Regions from separate parts of the Clostridium sp. Marseille-Q7071 genome, predicted to be linked through region 3. Evidence: riboswitches for the same ligand, from Rfam matches in the RefSeq annotation. Region 3 holds a riboswitch; each other region holds the start of a gene.
The links. Region 3 has a riboswitch for cobalamin ahead of ACWPW7_RS18225 (ABC transporter substrate-binding protein). Riboswitches for the same ligand answer to the same signal wherever they lie in the genome.
Positions count from the first base shown of each region.

Region 1 (11,297 bases), 1.2 Mb from region 3:
CCTCTTTCTTCACGTCCTGAACCAATCTCTTTTCCTACAATAACTACTGAAGCATTAGCTAATCCAAAAGTAATTATCATAAATAAATTTTGAACAGTTGTACAAATTTGTATTGCTGCGGAAGCTTGAGTACCTATTCTTCCGTAGATTATTGCATAAGTTACATTTCCAAATCCCCAACAAGCTTCATTAAGCATAACAGGTATTATAGTTGCATAAACACTCTTAACTAAATCTTTAGTTATACTAAAGATTTCTTTAAATTTAACTGCTAATATTCCCTTAGTAAAATATATAGGAGCTACTAATATAATTGATTCTACTATTCTTGCAATTAGGGTAGCAAGTGCAGCGCCCTTTACTCCCATAGCCCCAAATCCAAATTTACCAAATATAAATACATAGTTTAATATTCCATTACAAATTAATCCTGCTAAACTAGCCACCATAGGAAGTACTGTATTTTCAATGCTTCTAGAAGCTGCTGCAAAGTTAAAGCTAATAGCCGTAAATACATAACTTAAACATACTATAATTAAGTATTCACTTCCTAGTCTTATAACTTCTATATCTTTATTAAATATTCCTATAATTGATTTTGGTATTAATAATGCTATAATGGTAAATAATGCAGTTATTACCATACCACTTATAAGTCCAATACCTAATACTTTTCTTATGTTTTCCTTGTCTTTTTTACCCCAAAGTTGAGATATAAATACGGAACACCCAGAACTTATACCCATAATAAATATACTAAATAAAAAATAATACTGATTTGCTATACCTACTGATGCTAATTCAGTTTCTCCAACCATACCAATCATAACTGTATCTAACATATTTAATGAAGATGCTATTAACTGTTGTAATACAATAGGCATGGACAATAGAAATAAGCTCTTATAGAATTTTTTGTCGTTAAAAAGTTCTTTAAAGTTTATCTTTAAACTCAATTTTATTTCTCCTTTCTCTATGTTTTTAGATAAAAAAAACACTTTGAAGATTTTCAAAGTGTTTAACTTCAGCACTTGTATATCTTTTTTTGTAAAAGATATATAAAGCAGATTATTGAATTTCATATATTTTTTTAAATTCCTATAGAATTATATAAAATTTTTTCTTCTATGTCAATAACTATTAAAAGTTATATATAAATTATTGTGATAATAACCTCTTCTCACCAGTTATTTCTTGAATGGACTTTATATTTTGAGTTACTTCTAATGTCCCTATATATTCATCCTTTTCATTTTTGATTGCAAAATATCTTATATATACATATAATTCTCCCATTTTAATCCAAAATTCTTCACTATGCTTCTTTCCAGATTTAAAATCTTTAAGCATTTGTTCTACAATATGAACACTTGCAGGTGGATGACAATTTTGAACAGTTCTTCCAATTACAGATTTAGTTCTTGCAAATATCCTCTCTTGGCTCTGAGAAAAATATTTTACTACATCATCTTTATCAATAAAAGTAATATCCACTGGTAAATGATTAAATATAGCTGATAATTCCTCTATATTCAAAATTCCTGTATCTAATTTAATATACTCTTTTTCAAATCTATTATCTTCTTTTGCATATTTCATAGCCATTCGCTGAGGTTTCCACTTTTCTACTACATCTATTAAGCAATATCCTATTTCATCACTATCTTCCATTATTTCAACCCATTCATCTTCTGTTAAAGTTTCTAATAATAACGGAAATAATATATTTTCTTCCTTAAAGATCATATCTAAAATTTTTGTTGTAATGATATTAATTTTTTCTTCCAGCACTTCTATATCACCATTAAAATTAATTAAAATATCTTTTATATCTTTTATATCTCTTCTTATTTCATCATCTACAGCCCACATAACTTTAGGTGGAGCTTTAATTTTATATTTTTCCATATAAGGAAATAATATATTTTCTTTTCTACTATAGTGTTTGTCTATATCCCATAGTAAATTAAATTCTTCTAATAGCTTTAGTAAATTTTCATTGGTATTTTCCTTTTTATATAATACTAAAGCTTGTAATATATTTTTATTTAAGAGGTTTTCTATTGCTAGGTTCTCCATTTTTAAAGTATAGATAGGATGTCCTTTACTATTTTCAGTTCTTTCATCTCTATGAATTTCCTCAATTGAACCTTTAAATACTTCAGCATGAACATCACATAATCTCTGAATCTCTTCTACTTCCATTCCTTCCTTTATTAAGGCTGCTTCCATTTCAGATATTTCATTTACAGAGACATTTTTTATAAGAGTTTCAAATTCCTCTTTGACTTCTTCTACACTTTTTCCATTATGCAAATCTTTTATTATTTTCTTTAACCTTTCCTCTCTCTTATTTTTATTTATTTTTTTTATTTTCTCTATTATTTATAAGCTCACTCATATGCTCTACCTCCTTTTCTATTAAACTATATAATAACCTTCTTTTATTAGTTTTTCTTTAACTTCACTTATGTCATAACCTTTTATTTTCGCACCTTTAGGAATGGTCATAACTCGTCCAACTGTATTTAGCATTTTATCATTAGCTATATTTTCAAATCCTATACTTTTTAACCTTTCTTTAAGCCTAGAATTTTCCTTGCATAGCTCATAAATAGTTTTATTCATATCTAATATATTCTTCATACTTCACCTTCTTTTTAAGAATATATCTTAATTTATTAATTCAAGTATAAGAAAGATCTCTCTAATAAACTGTGATTTAAATCAAAATTTAAAAATAGAGTAAATGTAAAAAAATTTTCTACTAAATTTTGATACAATATTTCAAATATCTTATTTATAATAAGTAAAAACAATTTAAGCTTTACACAATTTTAATACAACAAAGTAAACCTATTAATTTTTGGGAATATATGTAATAATATTCCATAGCATATTATCTTTAATAGAATAAATGCTTATAAATACAGCATTTATTTATTGTTCATCTTTTATTCTCAATCTGCGCAATATTTTACATAATATTTACAATAATGGTGATATAATAAAACATATTTGATACTAAAAGGTGATGTAATGTGAATGATGTAAATTTAATGTTAAACAATGAAGACTTATCAGAGATGCTAAATGCCTTAGAAAATTTAAATGAAGTAGGTGATTATGAATATATCTTTAAAAAAAATGCTGTAAAATTCTCAGAAGAACTTAGTAAGGTAGTTGGTTGTAATCAAAAAAAGCTCATGTTAACTGCACTAGAAATTTTATATGAATATATTCATCCTAGTGACTTAATTTATTTATATTACAAAAGTAAAAAACTTAAAAAAAATAAAAGTTATAACTCAAAATACAAATTATCAGAAATAATTGAAGATGATATATACATATATAGTAAAGATACATACGGTAAAAATAATATTCTTTTAAAAGAAGCCTTAGAGTATAGTAATCTTAAAACAGAATTTTTATCAAATATGTCTCACGAACTTAGAACACCCTTAAATAGTATATTTAGTTCTATTCAACTCTTTAAGGTATATCTTGATAATGAAGATAATTTAAAAAGTAAAGAAAAACTATATAATTATGTTAATATAATGAAACAAAACTGCTATAGACTGTTAAGATTGATCAACAATCTCATCGATTCCACAAAAATTGATGCTGGGTTTTTATCTTTAAATATGCATGATCAAGACATAATTTGCATAATAATAAACATCTGTAATTCTATTAAAAATTATATAGAAAGTAAAGATTTAATCTTTACCTATCATAGTACAATTACTAGTAAAATAATGAGCTGTGATGCTGAAAAAATAGAGCAAATAATTTTAAATTTATTATCTAATGCTGCAAAGTTCTCAAAGCCTCATAGTAAAATTCAGCTGAACATCTCTGAAAATAATGGTAACCTAATCATTTCGGTAAAGGATAATGGTATAGGAATCCCTAAAGAAAAACAAAGGATAATCTTTAATAGGTTTAGACAAGTACAGCCTCTTATGAACAGAAATCATGAAGGTAGTGGTATAGGCCTTTCCATTGTGAAATCTCTGGTAGAAATGCATAATGGTGAAATCTCTGTTATAAGTGAAGAAAATGTAGGAAGTGAATTTATAGTGGAAATTCCTATATTACAAAATAAAAATTGTAATTATAGTGAAAATAAACAAATAAATTTTAACCCTATAGAAAAGATATATATGGAATTTTCCGATATATATAATTAATAAAGCATTTTGATTAATGAATTACCTTTATAATTGAATCAAAAAAACCTTCTTGTAAATGGTGTATAGTAACTCCATTTACAAGAAGGTTTTTTTGATCTTTTAATATGATACCTAAATTTAAGCAATAAAATTTTAAAATTAATAACTTTTGCACTCTTCTTTATTTAGCCTTACTAATAATTTATAAATATGTTCTCCTAATAGCATCATTGCCAGATAATTTCCTACCATATGGATTATATCATAAGGTATTCCTCTTATCCAATAAGCAACAGCAAAACTAAGATCATTTAATATTATATAAGGAAGGGCAAAAAGCATACCAAAGATTAAGCCGAAAACTCCTGAAAATATAGACCAAAGTAAAAAGTTTTCTTTATTTATCCTTGTAAATAATAATGTCAGTATAACTAATAATGGCCAAACAAAAACATAGCTAAACCACCATAATCCAATTCCGTAGATTAGCCCTTCTATAAGAATAAATAATAGTGCTATAATTATAGCTTTTTTCCTAAATACAAGTGTATAAACAATTAAAAGCATTGATACAAGTTCTACATTCGGTAAAAAGCTTAAAAACATTTTTGATACTGTGATTATTGAAGATAATAACACTATTATAATTAACTCTCTGGTTTTATTCATAATATTTACCAGCCTGTTGTAAATATAAACTCAAATCTATCTCCATCAGCTATCGGAGTTTCGTCTATTCCTGCTGTTGCATCCACTCCGTTTATTGTAAGTTTCCACCACTCTTGTTTATTCTTATCTGCTAAAATTCCATCTACTTTATTTACATATCTTCCAAATTGTGACTTTTCTGCATCTATTATCTTCATCTCATCCAATGCCTTTCCTAAAAATTCAGCATCTGTTGAATGTTTATGTTCTTTTTCATATTTATCTTTTTCAGATTTAACAATTACTGTTATATTTTTATTTCCTTTAACGGTTTCAACTTTTGCAAATTTTCCATAAGCGAAATAACCTACAACAGCAATAAGTAAAATTAAAATAGTTGTTATAATCCTTTTATTGTTATTCTTCATAACTATATCCTCCTATATTTTCCATATAAATTAAGTCGATATAAGCCCCTGACTAATCAATTTCTATTTAGCTATATTCAAAAATAACTAGTCAATATTTTGATATATTTTCTTTCAGATATCCTAGCTGATTCCATAATAGTTTCTATTTTAAAATAGAAACAACTTGTGTATTGCTCCTTTCTATATTTAAATTTAAATTCTATGTATTACAAAATAAAAAACTCTCTTTCTTTAAATGTAAAAGAAAGAGAGTGGCTTTCTGTAAAACTAAACCAACTCTTCCCTCCGAAGAAAAGCTTGAATATACTGTTTAATAAGTATCCTGGCTCTCGTTTCAACCTCAAAGCGTCTTCCCAGATAAATTCCAGTGACTATTGCTCTTTGTCCACGATTACAGTAGCGGGGGCTGCTATGGCTTAAAACCATATTCCTTACAGAACAGCAAATATTAATTTATTTTAATTCTATCATATGAGAATTTAACTTTCAATAAATCTAGTGAATATAGGTATGCAATGTGAAAATTTAAAATATACTGAAAGAAATAATTTTTTATAAAAATAACTTAACTTTTTAGAGATTAAGGGTTAATACTTAAGAATATGAATTGAAGATGAAATTCACCTTTAGTGAATTTTTTAAAACAAAATTTATTCTAAAAAGCTCCAAGAACTTTGATGATGAAGTTTTAACAACAATTCGTATCTTTCATTCTATTTTTTTATTTACGAACAATAATTTTTGTTATAGAAATCAAAGTAATGTATAAGTTAAATTTTCATTAATAAAGCCTATAAATACAATTATTTAAAAAGATTAATTTTTTATATTGATAAGAATTATCAATTTGTCTTTATTAATAGACTATTAAACTATATAATGATAGAAAAGATAAAAATTAATCATTATAAATAATATTAAAATATTCATATATATTATTATGACAAAATTTTTGTTAATTATTATTTATATTTTATCTTATAAAATATTTTAAAATTGAGATATATTTTATAAATTTATCTCAAATACTTATGAGGGGAGTTTTACAATGAAAATTTACTCATGGAATATAAATGGCCTTAGAGCCATGTTAAAAAAAGATTTTATTCCTTGGATAATGGAGTCATCACCTGATATATTATGTATTCAAGAAACTAAGCTTCAAGAAAATAATTTAGATGAGAATATAACTAATATTGAAGGCTACTATTCATATTTTTCTCATGGAATAAAAAAAGGATATAGCGGAGTTGCAATTTACACTAAAACAAAACCAAAATCTATTAAAAATGGTATTGGTATTAAAAGATTTGATATAGAAGGACGTATATTAATTGCTGAATATGAAGACTTTACTCTTATGAATATCTATTTTCCTAATGGTCAATCTTCTGAAGAAAGACTTGAATATAAAATGGAATTTTATGATGCTATATTAGATTTTTGTAATATTGAAGTATCAAAAGGTACTAATTTAATAATTTGTGGTGATTATAATACTGCTCATACTCCTATGGATATAAAAAATGCTAAAGCTAATGAAAAGACCTCTGGTTTTCTACCAATGGAAAGAGCTTGGATAGACAAATTTATATCAAATGGATACATCGATACCTTTAGATATATAAATCCAGATAAAATAAAATATAGTTGGTGGAGCTACAGATTTAAGGCTCGTGAAAGAAATGCCGGATGGAGAATAGATTATTTCTTTGTTTCAAGAAACATGGTTAATCGAGTTTTAAAGGCAGAGATTTTAAATGAAGTTCTAGGTTCAGACCACTGTCCTATAACTTTAGAAATTGAAAGTCGTGATTAAGATCACGGCTTTTAATTTATATACTCTTTAAATATTAAAAATATTACAAAGTAATAATTATTTTATATTTGTGTATATTATATTTTTCTTTTCATAAAATATTTTTATAATAAAAACATAAAATATGATATAATTTATATTTAAATATGAAAAGTAATTATAGTTTATTTAATATTAAAGTTTTCTATAATTTATAATGAACTTATTATAATTGGGAAATATATTAATTATAATAGTATAAATCTTATAGCTATATCTAAAGTTATATGTTTATTATATATTTATAAATTTTAATTAACATTAATTTTTTATAAATATTATAAAGTATTTTAACATAATGTTTAAAATATATATATGTATAAAATTTGAAAAATTTTCAAATAACTATTAAAATATATTTAATAGTTTAATTATAAGTAAGGAGTGAGAATTATGATGATAAAATTAACTGTTAAAAATCTTATTAATCTAGGCTTATGGGGCAGACTGTGTGAGTATAAGGGATGGGATAAGCATATTGTAAGAGATGGGTTAATTTCATTAGATAGCGAAGTTGAGTTTGATGATGAATTTTTAAAGAAAGATGTCGTTCCAATAGATCAATTAAAAATGTTTTTATTTAATATAAATAGTGATGTAGCAGTTTATTGTGGAATAATGCTAGCAAGAGATTTAGGGGATGCTAAACTTAGGATAGGAACTATACACAATGTTATTAAAATTAATACTATAGAAGAGATAACTAAGGAACAATTATATAACTTTAAAAATATGCACCATGTCCTTTATAGAAAACAACTTTAATATTTTCTACTATAACGCAATACGTTTCAATTTATTTTATTAAATAATTTTTCATATTAATTTTAAAGCAATGAAAAATAATTCATTTCATACAAAAAGAATGAAGCATATCTATATAATGCTTCATTCTTTAAATTTGTTATAAATTTCTTCTAAATCATTTTTACTTAATAGCCTTTCTATTAAGTATGCTAAAAATATAATACTAGGTAAATTTACTAAAAGTCTAGTAAAAGTATATTTATATCCAAGTGCTGATAATTCAAATAAAAATGTTGGTATTTTTGTAGTACACCAAGCTCCCATAAAGACCATTATGTTACTAAATTTAGCTCCTTTTTTAATAAATACAGCAGTTATAGGAAAGGCTGCATATACAGGTCCTGCTGCTAATGAGCCTAATAATATAGCAAGGACTACTCCTAAAATTCCTGAGTTGTTTCCCATATATTTTATCATGGTTTCTCTAGGAACCCAAATATCTAAAAGTCCTAATAATAGCATTATAGGTGGCAATACTGCTAGCATTTGTTTAAAGGAATCCAGTGCTATTAACCCTATATTTTGACCCTTATTAAAGTCAAGTAAAGTTATTATTAAAGTTATAATTAATATTATTATAAAAAAAGAATATCGTTTTAGCCATTTCATAAAATCACCTCATCATAACCCCTACAATAAATGCACTTACTATAGAATAAACAAAATAAATTATATTTCTAACTGCTGTTGCCTTTTTACCTATAAACTTTGCTTCCATAGTAAAAGTAAATATTCCAACAAACATGAAAGCAGAAATTAATGCTGTAACTTGAGTATAACCTGCTCCATTTTCTAAAAGTAATGCTACTGTAGAAAAAGCTACAAATGTAGGTACTAAAGTTAATGAACCTATTATAGCTGCAGTTATCACACCAATGATTCCAGATTCTTCACCAATAATAGATGATATGTTCTCCGGTGATAATATAGTAAGTATAATCCCTACTATAAATATAATTCCTAAAAACTGTGGCATTATATTTTCAAAGGACTTTATTCCTATCAATAATGCACTTTTTGTTTTCTTCTTATCTTTTAAAAAAGAAATCAAATAAAGTACAATTACAGCTCCATAAAGCAAAAATGTAGTCATTACAAATCCTCCCTAGAAACTATTAAATCTTTATTATATTAATATTAAATTTATATTTATTAGTTCCTATATTTGTAAATTTGTAAATTTTCTTCAAATCAACTTTTTAATAAATTGTTAATTTTTTATAAAATATATAAAATTAAAGTCCACCTATTTAAAGATTTTAAGTTTCTAATAAAATATTTATTATGAAACTTAAATTCATATAAAATAGATGGACTCATAAATTATACTCTCTGTAATAATATTCAATAATTAAAAATATTTTTTAAAGTTCTGATATATTATTTTTCCTCTTAGCAATAAAAGGTAGTATTAACCCTAATCCTATAAGAACAAAAGGTGTTAATATATTAAGTGATATTTGAAAATACCATTCTGATGTAAAAGCTTCTAATCCCTTTGGGAACATACCCATAATGCATGCAAAAGCAGTAAAGACAAAACACCATAATCCAACACCATAGGCTACCTTAGAATTTTTTATAAATCTATATTCTGAAGGATACTTTTCTGTATATTTTTTCCTTAAAAACATATACGCTAAGAATACCCATAAATATCTTAGTGGCATAACTATTGAGTTTAGGTCTAATAACCAGTTGAATAAAGTATTCATATCACCAATACCAAGTGCAGGTATTATTATTAGAATACTAACTAAAATTGCTGTGACTTTATATCCATTTATTGGTGCACCATATTTGTTAGTTTTAGTTAATGACTTTGGTATATACTCTGAATTTGCATCTCCTAATAATACTTTTAATGGTGCATCTATTGAAAATACTAATGCAGAAATTTGACCAGTCATATTAGCAAGAGCATATAGAATTAAGAAGAAGTTTCCTACTCCATAATATTCTCCCAACATTTTAAAGGCATAATATTGGCCATTCATCTTTAAATCTGCAGGAATGTTGTTTGCATCAAACATTATTGACATTGCAAATGAACCTAACAATGCTGATACTGCTACCATTATTGCAAGAACTATCATTCCTCTTGGAAAATCTTTTGATGGATTTTTAGTATTATTTACATATGGTGATAATTTTTCCGCACCACCAACTGCAAAAACTAACATTGATAATGTAGTAAAATATGCAAAATTAAATTCTGGCATAACTGAACTAAAGGTTATATTTGTTGTTGCAGGCTTAATTCCTCTCATTCCAGGTGCTGCAATTACTAATAATATATATAATAATGACATTACAAATATTGAAGTACCTGCTAAAGTTCCTATTCTTTTTAAAGATGTAATTCCTCTTGAAGCAATCCATAAAAATACTAAGAACACTACTAGTGATATTAATTGCAATGTTAGTGGATTAATTCCTTTAATGAAATCTCCGCTTTGTGATACTCCCCAACCTAATGCTATTAATACTGATTGAGGCTTTTGTGCTAAATAAGGTATATGCACAACCCAATAAGTCCATCCAGCTAGATAAGCTAATTTTTTACCCATAGTAGCGTCAATCCATCCACTTACACCTGAATTACTTTCTTTAAAAGTAGCTCCTAACTCTCCTACCATTAAAACATAAGGCACAAAATATAATCCTATAATTAATATCCAAGATACTATTACCTTTAATCCTTGGTTAGCAAAATTGTTAACAACATTACCAAAACCCCATACTGTAACAAAGGCCATTAGCGCAAGATTTTGCCATGTAAGCCTTTTAGCTTCGTTGTTACCCATAATATCATTCTCCTCTTATGTAAAAACATTTCATATAATAATATTTTTACTTAATTTTATTCATGTAAAAATATATTTCCCACAAGAATACTTTTTTATTAGACATCTAAAAAGATTAATTAATCTAAGTATATTAAAATCCGCTTTCATAACCGCCTTAAGGCTTAATATATAGACAGATATAGTTTCATCCTTTTTCACAAATAGTATTAATATAGTCATTCTTTTATCATCTCTTATTATGCAGTATTTTATAAAAATATACTTAAATGTTGGCTAGATATTTTTTTAAATGCCTTAAAATTATTTAATGTTTCTCAAATAACTCTTTTCTGTTGTTAAAAACATCTAATTAAATTTTGTTATTTAATGAAAAATTTGGTTTAAACATGCTTAATCCTAAAACAAACCTACCATAATCAAAGGTAATAGACAATATAAATTAGTATTGTAAGATTATTCATTATATTCATAATTTTATATCAAAAATAAAAATTTCAACATGATTAACTATAAATAATCAAAGTCTAAATATATTTTATTATTACTTAATACTGCTATAGCC
Region 1 covers NZ_CBCOPR010000001.1:2,574,940-2,586,236, reverse strand. The annotation lists gene ACWPW7_RS12120 (MATE family efflux transporter) at 1-956, opposite strand, end outside; gene ACWPW7_RS12115 (DUF438 domain-containing protein) at 1,159-2,316, opposite strand; gene ACWPW7_RS12110 (DUF1858 domain-containing protein) at 2,422-2,646, opposite strand; gene ACWPW7_RS12105 (sensor histidine kinase) at 3,042-4,199, shown strand; gene ACWPW7_RS12100 (hypothetical protein) at 4,341-4,850, opposite strand; gene ACWPW7_RS12095 (DUF4430 domain-containing protein) at 4,856-5,257, opposite strand; cobalamin riboswitch at 5,556-5,758, opposite strand; gene ACWPW7_RS12090 (exodeoxyribonuclease III) at 6,309-7,079, shown strand; gene ACWPW7_RS12085 (hypothetical protein) at 7,512-7,883, shown strand; gene ACWPW7_RS12080 (permease) at 8,007-8,534, opposite strand; gene ACWPW7_RS12075 (permease) at 8,539-9,018, opposite strand; gene ACWPW7_RS12070 (amino acid permease) at 9,290-10,732, opposite strand.
Region 1: another riboswitch for cobalamin. It lies ahead of ACWPW7_RS12095 (DUF4430 domain-containing protein); the one in region 3 lies ahead of ACWPW7_RS18225 (ABC transporter substrate-binding protein).

Region 2 (11,297 bases), 2.6 Mb from region 3:
TTTTATATATTATGCTGAACTATGTAAATATAATGTTAGAAATGAGAGATAAAGGTTTTTATTATAAAATATAGAATAATTTATATAGTATAACTTTATTATAATTTAGTTAAGGGTTTTCAAAAACTGTTAAGTAATTTAAGATTTATAATAAATCTATTAGGAGGAGCTATGGAGAGTTATAAAAAAAAGGAGAAGCTAAACAGAATACTATTTATGGTATATTTTATTATGGGCTTTGTTGGAATAGGAAATAAGTATGTCTCTCAAAATAATGTATCTAAATTTTTAGTTTCTATTAAAATGCTTTTTATTATTTTTTTGCTAATAATTTATCCAATAGTACTATATAAAATATATAAGAATGATATAACAACTTATAACATTATTCCTCTTATAATAATTGAAGCCATATTTGGTATTATTTTATGTTTTTCTTTTTATATGGTATTTATTTCACCTTTTTTAGAAGTAGGAGTTTATCTTGATATATTCTACATATTGTGGACTATATCATCAGTTTTATTAATTTATTTAGAAGGAAAAATTGCTAATGAACCTATAAAGAAAAGTTCTATAATTTTTATTTTTATTCTATTTTTTATTTTAGGATATTTTATTTATTCTAAATATGCGCAACTTTTAAGATATGAAAAGCAAGATATAAAAGTAGCTGAATTTAAACTTCCTAGACATATGGTTATAATTAATCAAAAAACTCATGATAGAACCTTAATAATTGATAAAAAAATTATTGAAGATTTATTCACTGAGATAAATTCTTCTAATATTCAGTATATAGGGGACTATAAAGGAATAAGTGATCTAAAGATATTTGAGGAAAAAACCATAATAAATAGAGTGTGGATGGATTATGGTGATGATGAAGAACGTAAAAGTTTAGAAGAAGGGTATATAGATTCTATTAGATTTTATGATGATAAATTTTCGACTATAGTTGTTACATCTTCAAATAAAAATATTGATTATCAATATAAAGTTAATTTAAGTAAGGAAATTATAAATAAAATTTTAAATGCACCTAATGAAGTTTTACCTTTTGAGAATTATTATGAACTCGAAAAAAAAGCAAAAAAATATATAGGGAAATTGGGATATAAGATTATAGACGATAGTGAACAGGTTTATTATTTAAAACTTCCAAAGGATTATAATTATATTTATAACAATTATAATATAGGAAGCTTTTTAAAGGATAAAAATGAATTATCTAAGAAAAATGGATATGACTTTTCTAAATATATGGGTGAAGATGTAAAGTTATTTACTTATAAAGTAAACAATAGTGAAAAAGACATTAAGAATATTTACTTTTTCTTATATGAGGATGATATTATTGGAGCATGGCAAGAAGATAGAGAAGATATTGATGATTTGTCAATTTTAAAAGCTCATACTAAAGAAATAAGAGAATATTATACATTTGAAGATCTAAATATAGGGAATATAGAAGATTTAAATATTATAAGAATTTCAAAAAATAATAAAAAATATAAGACTATTGATGACAAAAATGAAGTTAATAAGTTTTTAAAAGAGCTTAATAAGTATTCTTTAAAGTTAAATGAAGATATGGATAAAGATACTTTGGCTGTTTATTATCATATAAAATTAATGAATAGTACAAGAAGCAATTTAATTGATATAAAAAGATGTGAACAGAATACATTAATAATTAATAATGTACCTTATTCTATAATTGATGGAAATATAAATTTTGAAGATTTTTATCATAAAGGAAAAGATAATTAAAAAATAAAATTTCATAAATGCTATTAATTTCTTGAGTTTAAATTATAGATTTGGGCAAAATAATCCTATAGTTAATTTATATTTTAGAGGAGGATTATTCTATGAAAAATGTGCCTGAAGCAAAACGTGTAGCATTAACCCCATCTACAAAAAAGGAATTAAATAAATTTAACCAAGAGTTTTCAGAAGATATTTCTCAAGATTCTGAAAAAAATAATAAAGCAAGAAAAAATAAATAGTTATTAGTAATGACATATTGCACCTCTGTGGAATTTATATTCTCAGGGGTGCAATATGTTGTAGAAATAATTTGATAATAGTTACTTATTGCATTCTATTTTATATTAGATACCTATATAATACTTAAAATGTATATAGACTATTCATCAATAATCGTTATATATTGCTTTTTTTATTTTAGTTATAAAATTTATATTTAAAGCATAATTAAATCTCATATATATTAATATAATAGATATGACCTGCTATAATATAATCAATTAACAATTTATTAAATTACTTTCAAACTTTTCTTAAATTGGTTAGAATAAAACAAATTTAGTTTTAATTTGGAAAGCAAAGTAAATTAGAGGGGGGATATTTTGAACTTTCAAGGAATTATAATAGGAATATTTTCATTTTTAATTATAGGTATTTTTCATCCTATAGTAATTAAAGGGGAATACTATTTTAGCAAGAAAATATGGCCAATGTTTTTATTATTAGGTATTATATTTATAATTGTATCCTTAAATATTAAAGGTCAATTGTTATCAGCTTTACTAGGAGTTACAGGTTTTTCTTGTCTTTGGAGCATACATGAGCTAATAGAACAAGAACAACGGGTAAAAAAAGGATGGTTTCCTAAAAATCCTAAACGTAAATAATTTTTATATAATAATATATAGTTAAAAAATAACTAGCGTAATGGCTAGTTATTTTTCAAATACCTAAGATAATATATAAATAAAAAATAATTGTATTAAATTACTGTAGCACTTCTTAAGTCATTATTAAAGGAGTTTGGAATATATATTATGTTTAATTTATTTGTTAATTTATTTCTCTCAATTTGACAATTAAGTCCGAAAAGCTCATATACAATATTCTCATTTAAAACATCTTCTGGCTTTCCAAAATCTAGTATTGTTCCATTTTTCATTATAATTATTTTATCGCAATAATAGCAAGCAATATTTAAATCGTGAATTGCTGAAAATACTGTTAAATTTTGAGATTTTATTATGTCCATTATTTGTAGTTGATATCCAATATCAAGGTGGTTAGTTGGTTCATCAAGAATCATAAAATCACTTTCTTGAGCTAATGCTCTTGCAATTAAAACTCTCTGTTTTTCTCCACCAGATAAATTTAAAAAATTTCTATCTTTAAAATCTAACATTCCAACTTTTTCTAAACAATTTTCAGCGAGTTCTATGTCATTAGAATTGTTATTTTCAAATAAACTTTTATGTGCAAAACGACCTATTAACACCATATCTATAACTTTAAAGTCAAATTCAGGTCTATTTTCTTGAGCTACTACTGACATATTCTTAGCAATTTCTTTATTAGATAATTTTTTTAAGTTTATATTGTTTAAGAAAACCTCACCTTTATCTGGTGTACAAACTCTATATATATTTTTAAGTAAAGTTGATTTGCCACTACCATTTGGTCCTATAATTCCAACAAAATCACCTTTATTTATTTCTAGATTTATATTTTCTAATATATGCTTATATTGTAAATCTTTTACGCTTAATTTGACCATGTTAACCTCCAAAAGAATATTTACTCTTTTTTAATAGAAGTAAGAAGAATGGTGCGCCAATGAAAGCCGTAACAACACCTATAGGAAGTTCTTCAGGAGAACCAATTATTCTTGCAAGTATATCAGACCATATTAAGAATAAAGACCCTAAAAGAATAGTTAATGGAATAAGCTTTTTATGCACAGAACCAGCAATAGTCCTTGAAATATGAGGAATTACAAGACCAACAAAGCCTATTATCCCACTTAGAGATACCATAATTCCAGTTAATAGTGTACTTGTAGCTATTATTATTTTTTTCAAAAGTTTAATGTTAACACCTAAAGTTATAGCTGCATCTTCACCAAGTAAAATTGCATCCAATGTTTTATGAATTATTAAAGCTATTATGGAGGAAACTACTAAAACTAAAAAAGCTAAAAGTAAGTCATTCCATTTAGCACCAGCAAGTGAGCCAGTCATCCAAAACATTACAGAGTAAAGCTTTCTAACATCTTTGGCTTTAAACATAACAAAGTTTGTTATAGCTGAGAATACAGATGCTACTGCTACTCCTGTTAAGACCAATCCAGAAGAAGAAAAATTTCCCTGACTACTTGAAATAATAAAGACAATTATTGAAGAAAGTAATGCTCCAATAAAAGCACCTAAATGTACAGATAAGATAGGGAATGATAGTGTACTACCTAGTAAAATAGTTAGTACAGCCCCGGTTGAAGCACCGGAAGATATTCCAAGTATATAAGGGTCAGCTAGAACATTCTTTGTTAATGCTTGCATTAATACACCAGATAAAGATAGACCAGCACCAACAATCGCGGCAAGAAGTACTCTCGGAAGTCTTAATTGCCACACTATATTTTCTACAGAGTTAGACCAAGTTTTTGGAAAAAATTCTTTGTTTGATATATTATTAATTATTATTTTACATAATTCAGTACCACTTATATTTATAGATCCTACATTAACAGCAATTATTATAGAAACTATTAAAAATAGAATTAAGGATATGTATATAAAGGGAAAGGTAAGTTTATTTTTTTTCATGTCAATAACTCTCCATGTCAATTCTTAAAAGCTTCTGGATGGAATTTTTCAGCCATAGTTTTTATTGCATTAGAGTTTCTTACACCTGCAACAACATCTGAAAGTCCTAAAACAAAAATATTATTATTTTTTATTGCATCTACATCTTTTAGAGCTGCATTATTTTTTAAAAAGTTTATTTTTTCTTCTACGTTATCAGCAGCATTGTATTGCATAACAATTATGTATTCAGGATTTCTATTTACAACTTCTTCCCAAGTTACATTAGCCCATGGTTTTTCACCATCTTTAAATATATTCACACCACCAGCAAGCCTAATTAAATCTGTTGGTAAACCATTACAAGATGTAAATGGTGAATCTTCTCCAGAGTCATAAATAAAAGCTCTAACTGGTTCTTTGTCTTTAGGAACAGCAGATGAAATATCTTCAATTTCTTTTTTCATTTTTGATATAACATTACTTGCATTTTCTTTTACATTAAATATATTTCCTAGATTAGTAAAATCTTCATAAACAGTTTCCATCGTTGCATTAGGACTTTCACATTTTGGAACATAAATTTTTATTTCATTTTCTTTGCAGAACTCAGCATTAAAGTTGTTTTCTGTAAAGGTAGACATCCATCCAGTTATAAAATCTGGTTCTACGCCAAGTAAAGTTTCTTTTGAAGGCATTAAGTCAGCTAACTCATTTAATTTAGCATGGGCGTCTTTATATTCCGGCAATATCTCATTGTCTTGAAAGGAATATCCAGCTATGGAGTTTTCTAAACCTAAAGCAAGAAGCATCTCTGTTGTAAAACCACTTAAACTTGCAGCTTTCTTAGGAGCTTCAGAGAAAACTTCATCTGCCTTTCCAAAAGGTAAGTCATTATTAATTGTAACTTGAGCATAAGCTTTAGTATCAGAGGTTGATTCTACAGAATTTGAAGCATTATTTTCATTTGCATTACCACATCCTCCTAACATAGTTGCAGTTAAAGAAACCGCTAAAATCAATGAATAAATTTTTTGTTTTTTCATCTTAAAATTCCCCCATTATTTTTTAGAATTGTAATGTGTTATTTATATATTTAAATAAAATATTTTATTTATTAACTTTAAAAAAATAGCAATAGAAAGCTATTAAAATTAAGTTTTTTATTAATTTTTAAAATAAAAAAAGTATCTTAAGAATTAAGATACTAAAAGATGTAATGCTAAAATAATAAATCTATTTCTAATATTTAAACTATAAATAAAATAAGACAATACCATATAGTTAAATTAGCAACCTTAAAATACCTTATCCTAGTAAGTGATTTTAAAACCTATATTGGCAGGTCTCCTGACTTAGATTCATCATAAGTTTTTACCTTCCCACAAAAAAAATGCAGTGGCATAACAAAAATTTACTCTTCAATACAGTGGCTGGACCGTAAGGGATTTTCACCCTTTTCCCTTTTAAGAAATACCTATATTTCACCAAAATAGTTAATATATTTAATTTTAAATAAAGATTTACAATTACTTCATCAGGATTATAACACAAAATTTTACAAAAAGTATATTTCAGAAAATTTAAATTATTGCAAAATGCATTTGTTTCTTTATATAATTTATTTACTATAAGCAATAGATATAATAAGCAATAGATATAAATTATATATAGTATTAAGAGAGTAATAGTATTATAACAGTATAAAGAAAAATTGTAAATATTTTGATATAATTGGCATGAAAGATTCTGGCAAAAATTTAATTATAACTAATAGTGTTGAAGAGTAAAAATCTATAATTATAAGAAAAATTGATTTAAGGAAATATAAAAATAAGAAAGGAGAAGCCACTAAATAAAATTGTATACAAAAAGAAAAGTGTTCATAGAAATATATTTTTAGTGGCAAAATAATGATGATAACAAATATTTATTTAGTTAGACATGCTCATTCTAATTACAACGCTGATGAGCTAAATAGATCCTTATCTAATAAAGGAATTATAGACAGAAATAAAATTACGGAAATACTTGCAAAAGAAAATATAGATTTAGTAATTTCTAGTCCTTATAAAAGAGCAATAGAAACTGTAGAAGTTGTAGCAAATTTAATAAATAAAAGTATAATTATAGAGGAAGGCTTTAAAGAAAGAAAATTATGTGAATATCCTGTGGATAATTTCGAGGAAGCTATAACAAAATTGTGGACAAATCCAAGCTTTTATTTTGAAGGTGGAGAAAGTAATATAGAAGCACAAGCAAGGGGCGTTAATTCCTTAAATAATATATTAGATAATTATAGTGGAAAAAATATAGCTATTGGAACTCATGGTAATATTATGGTGCTTATTATGAATTATTATTGCAAAAAGTATGATTTTGATTTTTGGAAGGAACTTAAGATGCCTGATGCTTATAAGTTAATTTTCGAGAATAAAAAGCTCTTAGCTATAGAAGCAGTTAGTAAATAAAGGTATAAATAAGTTATTTACTACAAATATTTAATAGAAGTTTATAATAAAATTATTAAAATTATGATTATTTAATGAAATTTAAAAATAATATGAATTTTTTATTAATATGTTAATAAAAAGTTAAAATGTATAAATAAAATAATATATTGACATAAATATCTAGATATAGCTATACTTAGTACATGGGTGTAAAACCTAAATATGATTAATTTATAAAAGGAGGTAGTAAGATGTTAAACAGATTAATAAGTATAGGATCCAAATTTAATATTGTATTAACTAATACCCTACCTCATGATATAGGTTTATCATAGCCTTTTTGTGTAAATTTTAGTCCTAGGGTATTCCTAGGACTTTTTTATGCATTAATAGCTGTATTTTCCTGTTTATCAATGGGAAAATACGGCTTTTTTTCATCTCTGGGGATTCTATATTAAGTAAAAATTGGATAATCATTCTAGGTAGATTGTTCAAAAAACATTTGTAACAATGTGCAATTTTAAACTTGTGTTTAGAACTAAAAAAATAAATATAAATTTTAAAATTTTCTATAGCAGTTTAGAAGGTGTTGAAAATTGTACGTTGTTTATTTTAAAAAGTGACTTGTAGCTGGAGGGGGCGATTTACGTTGAAGAAAATTTTAAGCTACACAAAAAATTATAAACTAATAACACTAATTGGAGCATTAGCTATGATTATTATAATTGGTGTTGACTTAGTAACTCCTTATATTACAAAACTATTTATTGATGATGTAATTGTAAAGGGAAATTATGAAATACTAGGAATGTTGCTCAAAGGTATTGCAGTAATAGCATTTACAAAATTTATATTTGGATATGTAAAGGAATTTATGTTTGATTATCTTGGAAGAAAAGTTGCAGGAGATCTAAAACAAAATCTTTTTGATCATATTCAAAGCTTATCTTTTTCATATTTTGATAATATGAATACTGGTGAACTTATGTCTAGAGTTGGTGAAGATGTAGACAATATTTGGGGAGTTATGGGTTTTGGAATGAGATTATTTATAGAAAATATTGTTTACTTTGTTTTATCTACAGTTATCTTACTAAGAATGAATGTACTTTTAACAGTAATTGCACTAATTACTATGCCAGTTATAGCTTTTATAACTGTAAAGCTTGAAAAGCAATTAGACTCAGTTTTTGAAAAAATAAGTGATCATACAGCAGTATTAAATACTACTGCTCAAGAAAATATTGCAGGGGTTAAACTGGTAAAAGCCTTTGCAAGAGAAAAGCATGAAATATTAAAATTTCTTAAGTTTAACAATAAAAATTATGATCTTGCTGTTGAGCGGTCAAAAATTTGGGGAAAGTTTTATCCTATAGAAGAATTTTTAGGAAATTTATCTGTACTTTTAGTTAATGGTGTAGGTGGAATATTAGTTATTAGAGGCAATTTAACTGTAGGAGAACTTGTAGCTTTTAATGGCTATTTATGGCTTTTGATTTGGCCAATGAGAATGCTTGGTTGGCTTACAAGTATGTTATCTCAAAGTAAGGCTTCTCAAAAGAAGATAGATGCCATACTTTCTATAAATCCAGAAATAAAAAATTCAGAAAACTGTGCAGTACTTGAAGAAATTAAAGGAGATATTTCTTTTGAGAATGTTACTTTTAAGTATAAAGAAAAACCAGTTCTTAAAAATATTAATTTAGATATTAAGGCTGGAAGTACAGTTGCAATTATGGGATCTACTGGCTCAGGGAAGTCATCATTAATAAGTCTTTTATTAAGAAATTATGATGTTATGGAAGGTGCAGTTAAGGTTGATGGTCATGATGTTAAGAATATTGATTTATACTCTTTAAGAAAAAGCATATCTATTGTGCCACAGGATTCTTTCTTATTCTCAGATACAATAGAAAATAATATTAAATATGGAAAAGAAAATGCTACAAGAGAGGAAATAGAAAAGGTACTAGGACTTGCTTGTGCAAAAGAATTTGTAGATGAGTTAGAAGAAGGAACTGAAACTTTAATAGGGGAAAGAGGACTTGGATTATCTGGAGGACAAAAACAAAGATTATGTATTGCTAGATCTCTTATTAGAGACTGTTCAATATTAATTCTTGATGATTCTACTTCAGCTCTAGATATGGAAACAGAATATGATCTTCTAAAAAACCTTTATCATAGTGAAAAAAAAATTACCACCTTTATTATAGCTCATAGAATTTCAGCGGTAAAAAATGCAGATTTAATTATATATATGGATGAAGGTGAAATTGTAGAGTATGGAACTCATGAGAGTTTACTTAAAAAAGGTGGCAAATACTATGAAATTTATAAAACACAATTTAAAGACTTTATAAACTCAGAGAAGATAAAAGAGGAGGTGAGTTAATATGGCTAAGAACTCAATAAATCAAGATGAGAAGATAACTAGTAGATCAAATAAGGAAATATTTTCTAGGTTAATAAAATATTTAAAGCCTTTTAGAGTTAAAGTATTTTTTATAATTTTCTTAATGATAATAATTATGATTAGCGGGTTATTAACTCCATATCTACTAAAAATATCTATTGATAAATTTATAGTGGCAAAAAATGCTAAGGGTCTTATAATTACAACTTTATTAGTTATAACAATTAACTTTATTGGTATGCTTTCATCTAGAGTTTCAACTATAGAAATGTCGAAGATAACCAATAATATATTATTGAATATAAGGCAAGAATTATATACTCATATTCAAAAATTATCTTTTGCGTTCTTTGATGAAAGACCAGTTGGAAAGATTCTTGCAAGGGTTATTGGAGATGTTAACTCTTTATCAGAACTTTTTTCTAGTGGAGTAACTACAGTAATACCACAACTTTTAACAGTTGTATGCGTTGCTACACTTATGTTTATCATGAATGTAAAGCTTGCACTATTAGCTATTATTGTATTACCAATATTATGTTTTACTATGTTTTCTATAGAAACTATATCTAGAAAAAAGTGGCAAGCTTATAGACAAAAGCGTTCTAATATGAATGGATATACTCATGAAGCTTTCTCGGGAGTAAGGATTATTCAAGATTTCACTTATGAAAAAACTAGTTCAGATAAATTTAAATTTTCATTAAAAGAAATGTTAGATGGTTTTATGAAAGCAATTGTATTTAATGATTTTTTTTGGCCAATAGTTGAATTATCTTGGGGTATTAGTACACTTATTATATTTTGGTATGGAACCAAATTTTTCCAAAGTAGAGAAATTAGCGTAGGTACAATTGTTGCTTTTATAGCTTATTCTGATATGTTTTGGAGACCAATTATAAACTTAGCTTCTTATTACAATACATTAATAACAAATTTTGCAGCGGCAGAGAGAATTTTTGACATAATGGATGTTGAACCCGATATTATAGATTTGGAAAGTGCTGAAATTATGCCTAAAATTAAAGGAAATGTAGAGTTTAAAAATGTAACCTTTGGTTATGAAGAAGGAACTCCTGTCCTTAAAGATGTAAGTTTTAAAATAAGGCAAGGAGAAAATATAGCTTTAGTTGGTCCTACAGGAGCCGGAAAAACAACTATAACTAGTCTTGTGAGTAGATTTTATGATTGTGATCTTGGAGAAGTATTAATCGATGGTAAAAATGTTAAAGATGTTAACCTTTATTCTTTAAGAAGCCAAATGGGAATAATGCTACAAGATACTTTCTTATTTTCTGATACCATAAAGGAAAATATACGTTATGGAAAGTTAGATGCAACTGATGAGGAGATTATAACAGCTGCAAAAGCAGTAAATGCTCACGAGTTTATTATGAAGCTTGAAAAGGGATATGATACAGAGGTAAATGAAAGAGGATCAAGACTTTCAGTTGGTCAACGTCAGCTTATTTCCTTTGCTAGAGCTCTTCTTGCTAATCCAAGAATTTTAATTCTTGATGAAGCTACATCTAATATAGATACTGCTACAGAAATATTAGTACAAAAGGGGATTAATAAACTTCTAAAAGGAAGAACATCTTTTGTAATAGCTCATAGATTATCAACTATTAGAGATTGTAATAAAATCATGGTAATAGATGACGGAAAAATAATTGAAGCAGGAACCCATGATGAGCTTATGGCTAAAAAAGGCTTCTATTACGGCTTGTATATGGCACAGTATAGATTCCTTAATGAAGGAGCTTAAGAATAGAGAATTTAAATTAGCAAAAAGAATATAGATGTTAATATATTATTTTCACCTTAGAGGAATGCTATGGAGCCATTTAGGGG
Region 2 covers NZ_CBCOPR010000001.1:1,255,128-1,266,424, forward strand. The annotation lists gene ACWPW7_RS05955 (DUF4830 domain-containing protein) at 172-1,773, shown strand; gene ACWPW7_RS05960 (hypothetical protein) at 1,875-2,012, shown strand; gene ACWPW7_RS05965 (DUF4491 family protein) at 2,376-2,660, shown strand; gene ACWPW7_RS05970 (ABC transporter ATP-binding protein) at 2,756-3,547, opposite strand; gene ACWPW7_RS05975 (FecCD family ABC transporter permease) at 3,549-4,595, opposite strand; gene ACWPW7_RS05980 (ABC transporter substrate-binding protein) at 4,613-5,620, opposite strand; cobalamin riboswitch at 5,898-6,081, opposite strand; gene ACWPW7_RS05985 (histidine phosphatase family protein) at 6,488-7,045, shown strand; gene ACWPW7_RS05990 (ABC transporter ATP-binding protein) at 7,677-9,422, shown strand; gene ACWPW7_RS05995 (ABC transporter ATP-binding protein) at 9,424-11,211, shown strand.
Region 2: another riboswitch for cobalamin. It lies ahead of ACWPW7_RS05980 (ABC transporter substrate-binding protein); the one in region 3 lies ahead of ACWPW7_RS18225 (ABC transporter substrate-binding protein).

Region 3 (11,297 bases):
TAATTTATTTTAAATCACTAATTAAAGTATATATTATTTACTTTTAGATAAATATTTTTTAAATTGTTTATATCCTATAAGTACTATCCAAACATAAGCTAATGTTTTAGGTATCATCAACATTCCAATTAATCTATTAGTAGTTGCCCAAAGAACTACTGGAGTATATAGAGCAAAAGATAATAACACAGCTAAAGCCATATATTTATAATCTTTATCATTAACTTTAGTGGCTTCCTTATAAATAATATAAATCATGATTATTCCCATAATTGTAAAAGGTATATTTCTGTAAATACCCCAACTTACAGGAGCATAATAATTTAACCAATCATTTTGAGGAAATAAGCATAGTGCTATTCTAATTAAAGCAAGTAAATAAATTGAAATATCTAAGGCCTTTACTTCTTTAATATTAAATCTTAGTTTCCAAATTTTATATAGAATTACATAAAAAATGGTCATTGTAATAGAAGTTACAAATTTGCCGAATCCTAAACTAGCAGCATTAGCTTCAAGCCCTGTAGTTAATAGTGCATATATTCTTGGTATAAGATGAAAAGAATCCCCTATTCCAAGTATTAATGACATATAACCGAATAACTTAAAATATTTATTATCTTTACTATTTTTTATCATGATACTTCCAATAGTAATTACTGTTGTAAGATATACAACATGAAAAATTGGTTCCATTATAGCTTGCATAAATAATCCTCCTTTAATATATGGTTTTCATGCGAACTATTCAACATTAATTTTATTAAATCATTTCTACAAAATAAAGAATTAATAAAATACAACAAATAAAAGGTTAATTTTATAGAAAAGCTTCTTATTTGCATATCATAATTATAAATAAATTTAATAGTTTAAAAACTATAGCTTTATTTCTTTTTAAAGATATAGGGATCAAATAAAGGGTGCTAGCTAACTATTTTAAATCAATTAAATTACTCTTTAATTTTTGATAAAATATTTCTTAAGTTCTTTACTAATTCTTCTAGCTCTTCTTTGCTGCAATCTTTAAATATATTATCAAAGCTTTCTTGTATTATGGTTCTAAAATTCTTAGCAAACTCTAATCCCTTTGAAGAAAATTTTACATAAGTATTTCTCTTATCGTCAGGATATTTTACCTTTTCTAAATAACCGTATTCTTCTAATCTAGTCACAATACCAGATACAGTACCTTTAGCCAAGGACATTTCATCACATATCTCAGAAATAGTCATTTCTTTATTATGGGCTATAAGTTTAATTACAATAATCTGTTGATGAGTTAGATTACTATCTTTTAGATTTTTTTCAACAATATGCATAGACTTAGAATATATTTCTTTTATTAACATGGCTATTTTAAAACTATCAAAGCTTGAACTCATAAAATCACCTCAAATTGTATATAAAAACAATTCTATACCCTATGACTATATTTAGTCAATCAATAAGTAGAAAGATTTAAAAAAATAGTTCGTATGCAAACTATAATATACTATAAATTTACTATGGTCAATACTAATTTAAAAAATATTTATCTTTATTTATAATCAAAGAAAGATAAAAGAAACCTTAATTTGTTATGTGGTTTGATAGGTTATTTTTGTACTAATAATTTGTTATAAAATATATAAGATATATGAAAAATTGAAATGAAAAATCAAGTAAGTTCACTTTCGAAGAATAATAGCAATTTAAAGTCCATAAAGGTGGATTTTAGTTATTTTTTGAATATATCTTAATTAATAATTTTTTTAATATGACATGATGACGTCATATAAGACTATTTATAATTAAAGAACATATGTAAATATTTTAATGGATAAGGGGGAAAAATTATGTCTAGTAAGTGTGAACGTATTCTTGATAGTATTAGATTAAATGCTGGGGACGATATCTATAAAAAAATAGTGGAAGTATATGGTGAATTACCTTTAAAATCATCACCTACTAAGCAAGCAAAATATGTTAAAAGTATATTAAATGAACTTGAAAATAATATTGGAGAAATTATAGTAGAAAAAGTAATGAAACCCTGTGGACATTTATGCATTTCAAATAGAACAATTAAGGAAGCAAAAAAATTATTTGAAAGAGCTGAAAATGTTGAAAAATTTTTAGATTTAATGAATGAGAAACATATAGGTGGTGGAGAACTTCACATGGATAGTGGAAACATAATTGGAATTTATAATAAATGTTATTGTGGAATGGCTAAAAATGTAGAAGATATGCCAGTTTCATATTGCAATTGCTCTGCAGGATGGTTTGAAAAATTATTTAGCTCAGTATTTAATAAAACAGTAAAAGTTACAAAGCTTCACACTATTTTAGAGGGAGCAGATAACTGTGCTTTTAAAATTGAGTTTTAAGGAGAATAATCATGATAAATAAGTTTGATTATAAAAAAGTATTTAAAGAGTTCTATAGTCAGCCTGCGAAAAAAGTATCAATTTTAAAGATGCCAAAGCTTAAATATTTAATGATAAATGGCCATGGAAATCCAAATACATCAAAGGAATACAAGGATGCAGTTGAAACATTATTCAGTTTATCCTATACTATAAAATTTATGATTAAGAATAGTGATTTAAAGATAGATTATGGAGTAATGCCACTGGAAAGTGTATGGTGGACTGATAATATAAATGATTTTTCAATAGCTAATAAAGATATATGGAAATGGTGCAGTATGATTATGCAGCCTGATATTGTTCCAGAAGATTATATAGAAAAAGCTTTATATGAAGTAGAAAGAAAGAAGAAATTATCGTCTATCTCTAAGATAGAGTATAAAGACTATGATGAAGGACTTGTTGCACAAATTATGCATGTGGGACCTTATACAAATGAAGGTCCTACTGTAGAGAAGCTTCATAATTATATCAAAGAATGTGGATATGAATTAAGAGGATTACATCATGAAATATATTTAAATGATTCTAGACGATGTTTACCTAATAATATAAAAACTATAATTAGACAACCTATAATGTTGAAGGAATAGGCGTTAGAATATAAAAGTTTTAATATCTTAATATTAAAAGGTGTGAAATTTAGATTTATTACTCTAAGTTTAACACCTTTTTTACTTGATATTATTAAATTTTATAAGCTGTTTATAAAGCGATTCACTTAAACTTTATTTTAGTGAATCTCATTTTACAGTATGTGCTGTATACTGTGAATTAAAGTTTAAAAATAAATAATGTAATTAAAATTCAATTTTTTTTATTAAATATAAATTTTGTACATTATTGTTTTTGATGAATATAATAATATGAATGAATTTAGTTTCTATAGAACTACCTATGCTTGTATTATTTGGCTTTTGGTTTTTAATACCATGGTAACTTTAGCAATTAATACTTATATAATGAATAAATCATATAAAGAAATATTAGGCATAGTTAGTTTTTTTATGAGAGTTATAAGTTGCTGTATAATACTTTTAGATAATGATCTAAAGGGGATTATAATAGAATATTTATCTGTTTATTTTATATTTTTAATTATAGGTGTAATGATTTCTGTAGTTGTTTTATCTTTAAATTATAGCAAAAGCTTTAAAAAAGCTTAAAGGCTAAAGATTTCATTTAAATAATGAAAATTACTATATAACAAAAGGGGAGGGGATAAAGCGATGGAAGATAGAAAAGTATTAACTACTTTAGAAGAAGTAAAAGCTATTTCTGATCCTTTTAGATACAGAATTTTAAATACACTTATAGATATGAACGAGCCAGCTACAGTAAAACAGATAGCTGATAAAATGAAAGAAGTTCCATCAAAAATATATTATCATGTAAATAAGCTTGAAAAAGTGGGAATAGTAAAGCTAATTTACACTAAAAAAATAAAGGGAATTATAACTAAATATTATGAACCCTTAGCTAGAAAGTTTGAGATAAAATGTTCAAAAGAAGTAGAGGAACCTTCTAAAATGATGCTTTTGGCAGTAAGTCAAATGATGATTTCAGAGTTTTATGATAATAGTAAAGATATATTTTTAGACTCTATGGATAAAAATATACAAGAATCAAATGGAACTATTATAAGCAAGAATGTCTATCTTACGGAAGAAGAGGCAGATGAAATAATAGAATTAATGAAAAGTTTTTTAAAAAATCATAAACAAAAAGATTCTGAAAAGCTTAGATATCATAGCTTTTTTACAATAATTGAAGAATAAGAAGTAATTTATTGAACCCCATAACTATTTTTTTAGATATTTAAGAAAAATAGTTATGGGGTTCATATATTAATAATGAAACCATTAAAAAATATTGGAATTATTAGATGTGATATGAATTAAATTTTATTATAAATTTCATTTAACTTACAATTTTTATTAGCAATATTAGCAATAAATTAAATAAAAAATAAAGTGATTAATAGGTTTTTGAAAGTATTTATAAGAAAATAAAATATTTGACATATTTTTAAATACAATGTATAATTTTGTTGAAAAATTAATAAATTTAAGAATTTAGGGAAGTTTGGTGAGATTCCAACACGAACCCATCACTGTAAGCGATGACGATGCCTAATATGCCACTGGATTAATTCTGGGAAGGCTAGGCTAAGGGGGAATCGTAAGTCAGGATACCTAAACTTAAAGAGAAATAGATTGAGGGGGGAGTAACTAAATCTAATTTTATAGCAAAGATGGGTAAGCTATGGCGTTGACTATGGCTTTTTTTTATTGTGAAAATTTAAAAGAGAAGGAATGGAGCTATGAAAAAGTTATTTAAAAACAAGATATTACTAGTATTTTTAGTGTTAACAATGGTGCTAGGAACTTTAGCTGGATGTACAACTAAAGACACCAGCATAAATGAGGATGATGAAATTGTGCTGGCAGCTGCAAGAGATTTATCGCCAGGAGCAAAGGATGCATATTATGCTACTTCTATATTATTTGTTTGGGAGCCTTTAATTGGATTAGATGATAAAGGAAATCCTTGTGCTGAATTAGCAGAAAAATGGACAAACTCTGAAGATTTTAAAGAATGGACTTTTAAGATAAAGGAAGGAGTAAAATTTCATGATGGAGTTCAATTAGATGCTGATGCGGTAATTAAAAACTTTGATCGATATATCAATATGAAAACGAAAGGATCACCATTTTATTCTTTTGATTTAGAAAAGACATATCCTAATTTAAAAGAAGTGGTTAAAGTATCTGATTATGAAGTTAAATTAATATTTAATAAACCTATATCGACACTAATATATAACATGGCTAGATTTGGTAGTGCTATGTATAGTCCACAATGCTTTGATATAAATACAGGAGATTTTACAGATATAGCAAAAGGTACAGGACCATTTAAAATTGTAGGACATGAAAAGGATCAATATACATTATTAGAAAGAAATGAAGAATACTATGGTGATAAAGCCAAGGCTAAGAAAGTAAGAGTAAAAGTTATTCCAGATGCAGAAACTAGATTTTCAGCTTTAAAATCTGAGGAAATTATGGGAGTAATGGACTTAGGAGCAATAACTCCGGAATTATCTAAAGAATTATTAAAAGATGAAAAATTTGATGTATCTACTGGAAAATCAAGTATAACTCACTTTATCTCCACTAATGGTGTTAAAGGACCATTCAGTAATGCAAAAATGAAAGAGGCCTTAAGCTTAGCAGTGGATAGAGATCTTATAGTTGATGAATTCTTTGGAGGATATGGAACTTCAACTATTAATATATTAAACCACACATCTCCTTTTGCAAAAGAAATAAAGCCAGTTCATGATAAAGAGGGAGCTAAAGAAATTGCAAAAGAAGTATTAAAAGGAGAGACAAAAGAAGTAAAATTTATAGTACCTTCTTATGGAGTAGATCGTTACCCTTATAAAACTGAAGCAGAATATATTCAATCAGCGATAAAAGATATAGGATTAAATGCAACAATAACAATTTTAGATGGAGCTGCATTTAAAGAGGCTATGAAAAAAGGAGAATATGACTTAGCTATACATCCTCAAGGGCTGCCAAATGCAGAACCTTTTACTATATTTGAGGGATATATGCATAGCGAGGGATCAAGTAATAAGTCTTATAGTTTAGGATATAAAAACCAAAGAGCAGATGAACTAATTGATAAGCTAAAAGAAACTAATGACATGGCTAAAAGAGAAGAAATTTACAATGAACTTCAGGATATATCAGCTAAAGATCCAGCGAGTATACCACTGTTCCAAGATGTTAATTTAATAGCCTTCAATAAAAAAATAAAAGGTTTTGAGGCAACAAATTATGGAACTACCCTAAACAAAATGGAGTGGAGTAAATAGTGGAAAATATTTTTAAATATATATTTAAAAAAGTATTGTCCACTATACCAGTTTTAATAGGCATAACTTTATTAGCATTTATCCTTGGAGTTATTGCACCGGGAGATCCGGCAGTTGAAGTTTTAAGTATGGACGGAATAAGTACTCCTACAGAAGAAGAAATACAAGAGGTAAGAGAAGAATTAGGATTAAATGATAATATATTAGTTCAATATGTTAATTGGACTAAAAAAGCTATTAAAGGAGATTTAGGAGTTTCTTATATAAAAAAGACTCCTGTATCAGAAGAAATACTGAGAAGGTTACCAATAACCTTCTCAGTATCATTAATGGCAATGATATTTGTAGTAATTTTTTCAATACCGTTAGCAATAATTATGGCATTAAAAAAAGATTCTTTAATTGACAATATAGGAAGAACTATATCATTACTTTTAACATCTATACCAGGATTTTGGCTTGCTATAGTTATGATGAACATATTTTGTGAAAGATTAAAAATATTACCTACTAGTGGATATGGTACACTTAAGCACTTAATAATGCCTGCCTTTGTTTTAGCAGCAGGAACAATAGGAACAATTATGAGATTAAATAGAGCTACATTAATAGAATCTCTTGGACAAAATTATATAGTTACTGCTGAAGGCAAAGGGCTTCCAGAAAGAGTGATCTTATTAAAATATGGGCTTATGAATTCAATTATGCCTATAATTACTGTTCTAGGAAATTATTTTGGAGCAATACTTGGGGGAGCAACAGTTGTAGAGGTCATTTTTGGACTTCCAGGTATGGGAAGTTATGTTATTCAAGGTATAATGAGTAGAGATTATCCTGTTGTTCAGGGATATGTTGTTTTTACAGGAGTAGTTTTTGTTATATTTAACCTTATAGTAGATTTATGCTACTTAGCATTAAATCCTAAAATAAGACTTGGAGGTAAATAACGGTGAGAAGGTTTAACAAAGTTAAAAATATGCCTCTTATTTATAAGATAGCATTTATAACACTTATTGCTATGATTTCAATAGGAATATTTGCACCAGTATTAGCACCTTATGATCCAAATGCTATAGATATGACGAAAAGACTTCAAAGCATATCTAAAGAACATCTTTTAGGAACAGATGCATTAGGAAGAGATGTTTTTAGTAGAATATTATATGGTGCAAGGATTTCAATATTTTTAGCAATACTTGCAACTATATGTACAATGTTTTTAGGAACAACTATAGGAGTTATAGCAGGATATTTTGGTGGTGTTTTAGATAGCATAATACAAGTGTTAGTTAGTATATTTCAAGGGCTCCCGGGTCTTAGTTTTATGATAGCTATTGCAGGAGTTTTAGGACCAGGTATTAAAAGCTTAATAATTGCTATAGTAGTAACTTCCTGGGCAGGATTCTCTAGAGTAGTAAGAGGGGAAGTTCTAAAAATAAAAGAAGAGAATTATATAGAAGGTGCTAGGGCTTTAGGTGCTAGTCATTTTTATATAATAATTCATCATATATTGCCTAATATTTTTGCACCTTTTATAGTGCTTTTTACTGTAAGAATTGGAAAAGTTGTACTATCAATGGCATCACTGAGTTTTTTAGGACTTGGCATTCAACCACCACAGGCAGATTGGGGTGTAATGGTAAATGATGCTAAAACTTACTTTAGATCCTATCCGCATTTATTATTAGCTCCAGGAAGTTGCATAATGCTATTGTGTTGCAGTATAAACCTAATTGGCGATGGTTTAAGAGATCTATTTGACGAGAAAAAGGATTTCTTTAATCAATATCTTTAAAAGGATGTTTTAGTATGGAAGAAGATATAAAAATAGAAAATTTAAAAGTATATTTTAATACTAAAGAAGGGGATGTTAAGGCAGTAGATGGAATTGACTTAACATTGAAGAGAGGAAATATTATAGGAATAGTAGGGGAAACAGGCAGTGGAAAATCAGTATTAGGTCTCTCAATCTTAGGATTACTAGCTCAGAATGCTAAAGTGGGAGGAAATATACTTTATAATGATAAAAATTTATTAACTTTAAAAAATCAGGAATTAAGAAAAATAAGGGGAAAGGAAATAGCATTAATACCTCAAAATCCAGAAACAGCCTTTAATCCTATATACAATGTAGGTTCTCAAATAAGTGAATTATTTTATTATCACAACAAAGAAAAAAAGAGTAAAAGCAAGGAAAAGACTATAAAAATTTTGGAGAAATTCTCATTTAAAAACAGCAATAAAGTGTATAGTTCTTATGGATTTCAATTAAGTGGGGGAATGAAACAAAGAGTATTGTCAGCAATGGGTATGGCATTAGAGCCAAAATGGATAATTGCAGATGAGCCAACTAAAGGTTTAGATGCAATAATAAGAAATCAAGTATATGATGTTTTCAAAAACCTTAAAGAAAATATGGGAGTAAGTATGATACTAATAACCCATGATTTAATGCTAGCAAAGAAGCTTTGTGATGAAGTTATAGTAATGTATGCAGGGAAGATATTAGAAAAAGGTAGTAAAGAAGATATTTTTGAAAATCCTAAGCATCCTTATACTAAAGGATTAATAGATGCTCAACCTAATAAAAAGCTTATTCCTTTAGATGGAGTTGCGCCAAGTTTAACAGATTTACCAAAAGGATGTAGATTTCATCCTAGATGTAAATATAAGAAAAAATTATGTATGGAAAAAGAGGCCAATCTTTATAAAGTAGATAGCTGTGAAGTGAGGTGTTTTTTATATGATAGAGATAATAAATCTACGTAAGCAGTTTAAAAATGGAATAGTAAATAGAAATGTAGTTACGGCGGTAGATGGAGTATCTTTTAAAATTGAAAAGGGAAAGACCTTAGGTCTAGTTGGAGAAAGTGGATGTGGAAAGTCTACTTTATCAAGATTAATATTAAAACTTATAAAACCAGATAGTGGTAGAATAATTTACAACGAAGAAGATATTACAAACTATAGTTTTTCAAAAATGAGAGATTTAAGACGAGAAATGCAAATAATATTTCAACATCCTGATTCAGCACTAAATCCTAGAAAAACCATAGAAGAGAGTTTAATAGAACCACTAAAATTACATAAAATTTATAATGAAAATACTGCACAAAAATACATTAAAAACTATTTGAAGTTTGTTGGATTAAGTGATGAAGTTTTATCAAGATATCCTTATCAAGTAAGTGGAGGTCAAATTCAAAGAGTAGCTTTAGCTAGAGTGTTACTTTTAAAACCCAAATTTATCATACTAGATGAACCTACATCAATGTTAGATGTATCCGTACAAGCTCAAGTTATACAGCTATTAAAAAAAGCCCAAAAAGAATTTGGTATAACATATTTATTTATATCACATGACATAGATTTAGTTAAGGCAGTAAGTGATGATATAGCTGTAATGCTAAATGGTAAAATAGTAGAAATTATAAAAGCTGAGGAAATCTACAAAAATGCTAAAAATGAATATACTAAAAGACTTACAGAAAGCTTTATAAATTTTTAAAGGAGAGCTAGGAATATGTACTTAGATTATAAAGATATAGATTTTGAGGAAATATGGAAAAATAGAATTAGAAGTAAAAATGGGTATGAGAAACAGCGAGCTTTTGATGATGAAGTTGAAAGAGAGTTTTGGGAGAAATTAGCTCCTAATTATGATAAAAGTCCTACACTATATGATTATTCTAAAGAAGTATTTAAAATAGTAGAAAGTTTAATTGAAAAAGATAGTAGTTTAATAGAAATTGGATGTGGAACAGGAAAATTTACAATACCATTATCAAATAAGTGTAAAGATATATTAGCTGTTGATTTTTCAAAAGATATGTTAAAGGTATTAAAAGAAAAAATAGAAAATAACAACATAAATAATATAAGAATCTTAGAAGGAAAATGGGAAGATGCCAATATTGATAAAATGGATTATATACTATCAGTAAATTCTCTTTATAGGATATGGAATATCAAAGATGCTTTAAAAAACATGAATACTTTAGCTAAAAAGGCAGTTATAATAGTACGAACTATACAAAAACCTATGTTTAACCAATTCTATATGGAATTAGGAATAGAGGATCAAACAGTTTTAGACTACATATATCTTGAAAATATAATACATTCTTTAGGTATTTATGCAAATATACAATATATAGATGTAAAAAATAATATATATTTTAGCAATATAGAGGATATATATAGAAAAATAGAAGAAGATATAGGGAGAAAAACAAATAATAATATAATAGATAGTTTTATAGAAAAAAACTTTATAAAAGAAGAGAATAAGTATGTATATACTAATAACTCTAAAGTTGCAATTATATCGTGGAAGATATAAAATTACAGATTTATATGATTAATAAAAACAAAAAGCTGGTTAGTATGAAATTTACCTTAACCAGCTTTTTGTTTTATATTATGAACTTTGATATTTTTTTCTTTTAAATTTGAGAGCAAATATAGATGCAATAATTATAGATAATAATGAGAATATAAGAATAGTAACTAAATAAGAGGTATTTTGAGGAGTCTCAGATCCTTGAATTCTATCCTTTGGTCCTCTACCAAATTGATTATCTTTCATATTTTCATTATCAATATTTGGATTTTTGTCTAAGTTATCTTGAAAGTCTTTATTTCTATTTTCTTCCTTCATGCCAAAAGGAGAGTTTTTAATAATTTCAAGTACTGACTCATCAATACCCAAATCTTTAAGCTCTGCAATTTGTTCATCTGTAAGGATACCATCTTCAGAAGCCTGAATTATTTCCATAGCTTTTTCCATTGTACTCATATCAGGCATATTACCATCGCTAAAGCCATTTGGAAGGTCATTATTCGGATTTGGAGAATTATTTCCAGGTAATTTTTCACCAGGGAAACCACCATTACCGCCACCCATAGTTCCAAGAGCACTTAAATTAACATTTGTAGGAATATTATCATAAGTAGTTGATGGTTGAGCACCTGCAAGTTGAGCAGTTATACTT
Region 3 covers NZ_CBCOPR010000001.1:3,817,633-3,828,929, reverse strand. The annotation lists gene ACWPW7_RS18255 (hypothetical protein) at 34-708, opposite strand; gene ACWPW7_RS18250 (MarR family winged helix-turn-helix transcriptional regulator) at 954-1,385, opposite strand; gene ACWPW7_RS18245 (DUF6144 family protein) at 1,839-2,372, shown strand; gene ACWPW7_RS18240 (GyrI-like domain-containing protein) at 2,384-3,007, shown strand; gene ACWPW7_RS18235 (hypothetical protein) at 3,281-3,580, shown strand; gene ACWPW7_RS18230 (helix-turn-helix domain-containing protein) at 3,644-4,192, shown strand; cobalamin riboswitch at 4,452-4,632, shown strand; gene ACWPW7_RS18225 (ABC transporter substrate-binding protein) at 4,738-6,303, shown strand; gene ACWPW7_RS18220 (ABC transporter permease) at 6,303-7,250, shown strand; gene ACWPW7_RS18215 (ABC transporter permease) at 7,253-8,098, shown strand; gene ACWPW7_RS18210 (ABC transporter ATP-binding protein) at 8,113-9,072, shown strand; gene ACWPW7_RS18205 (ABC transporter ATP-binding protein) at 9,047-9,811, shown strand; gene ACWPW7_RS18200 (class I SAM-dependent methyltransferase) at 9,827-10,645, shown strand; gene ACWPW7_RS18195 (CotH kinase family protein) at 10,724-11,297, opposite strand, start outside.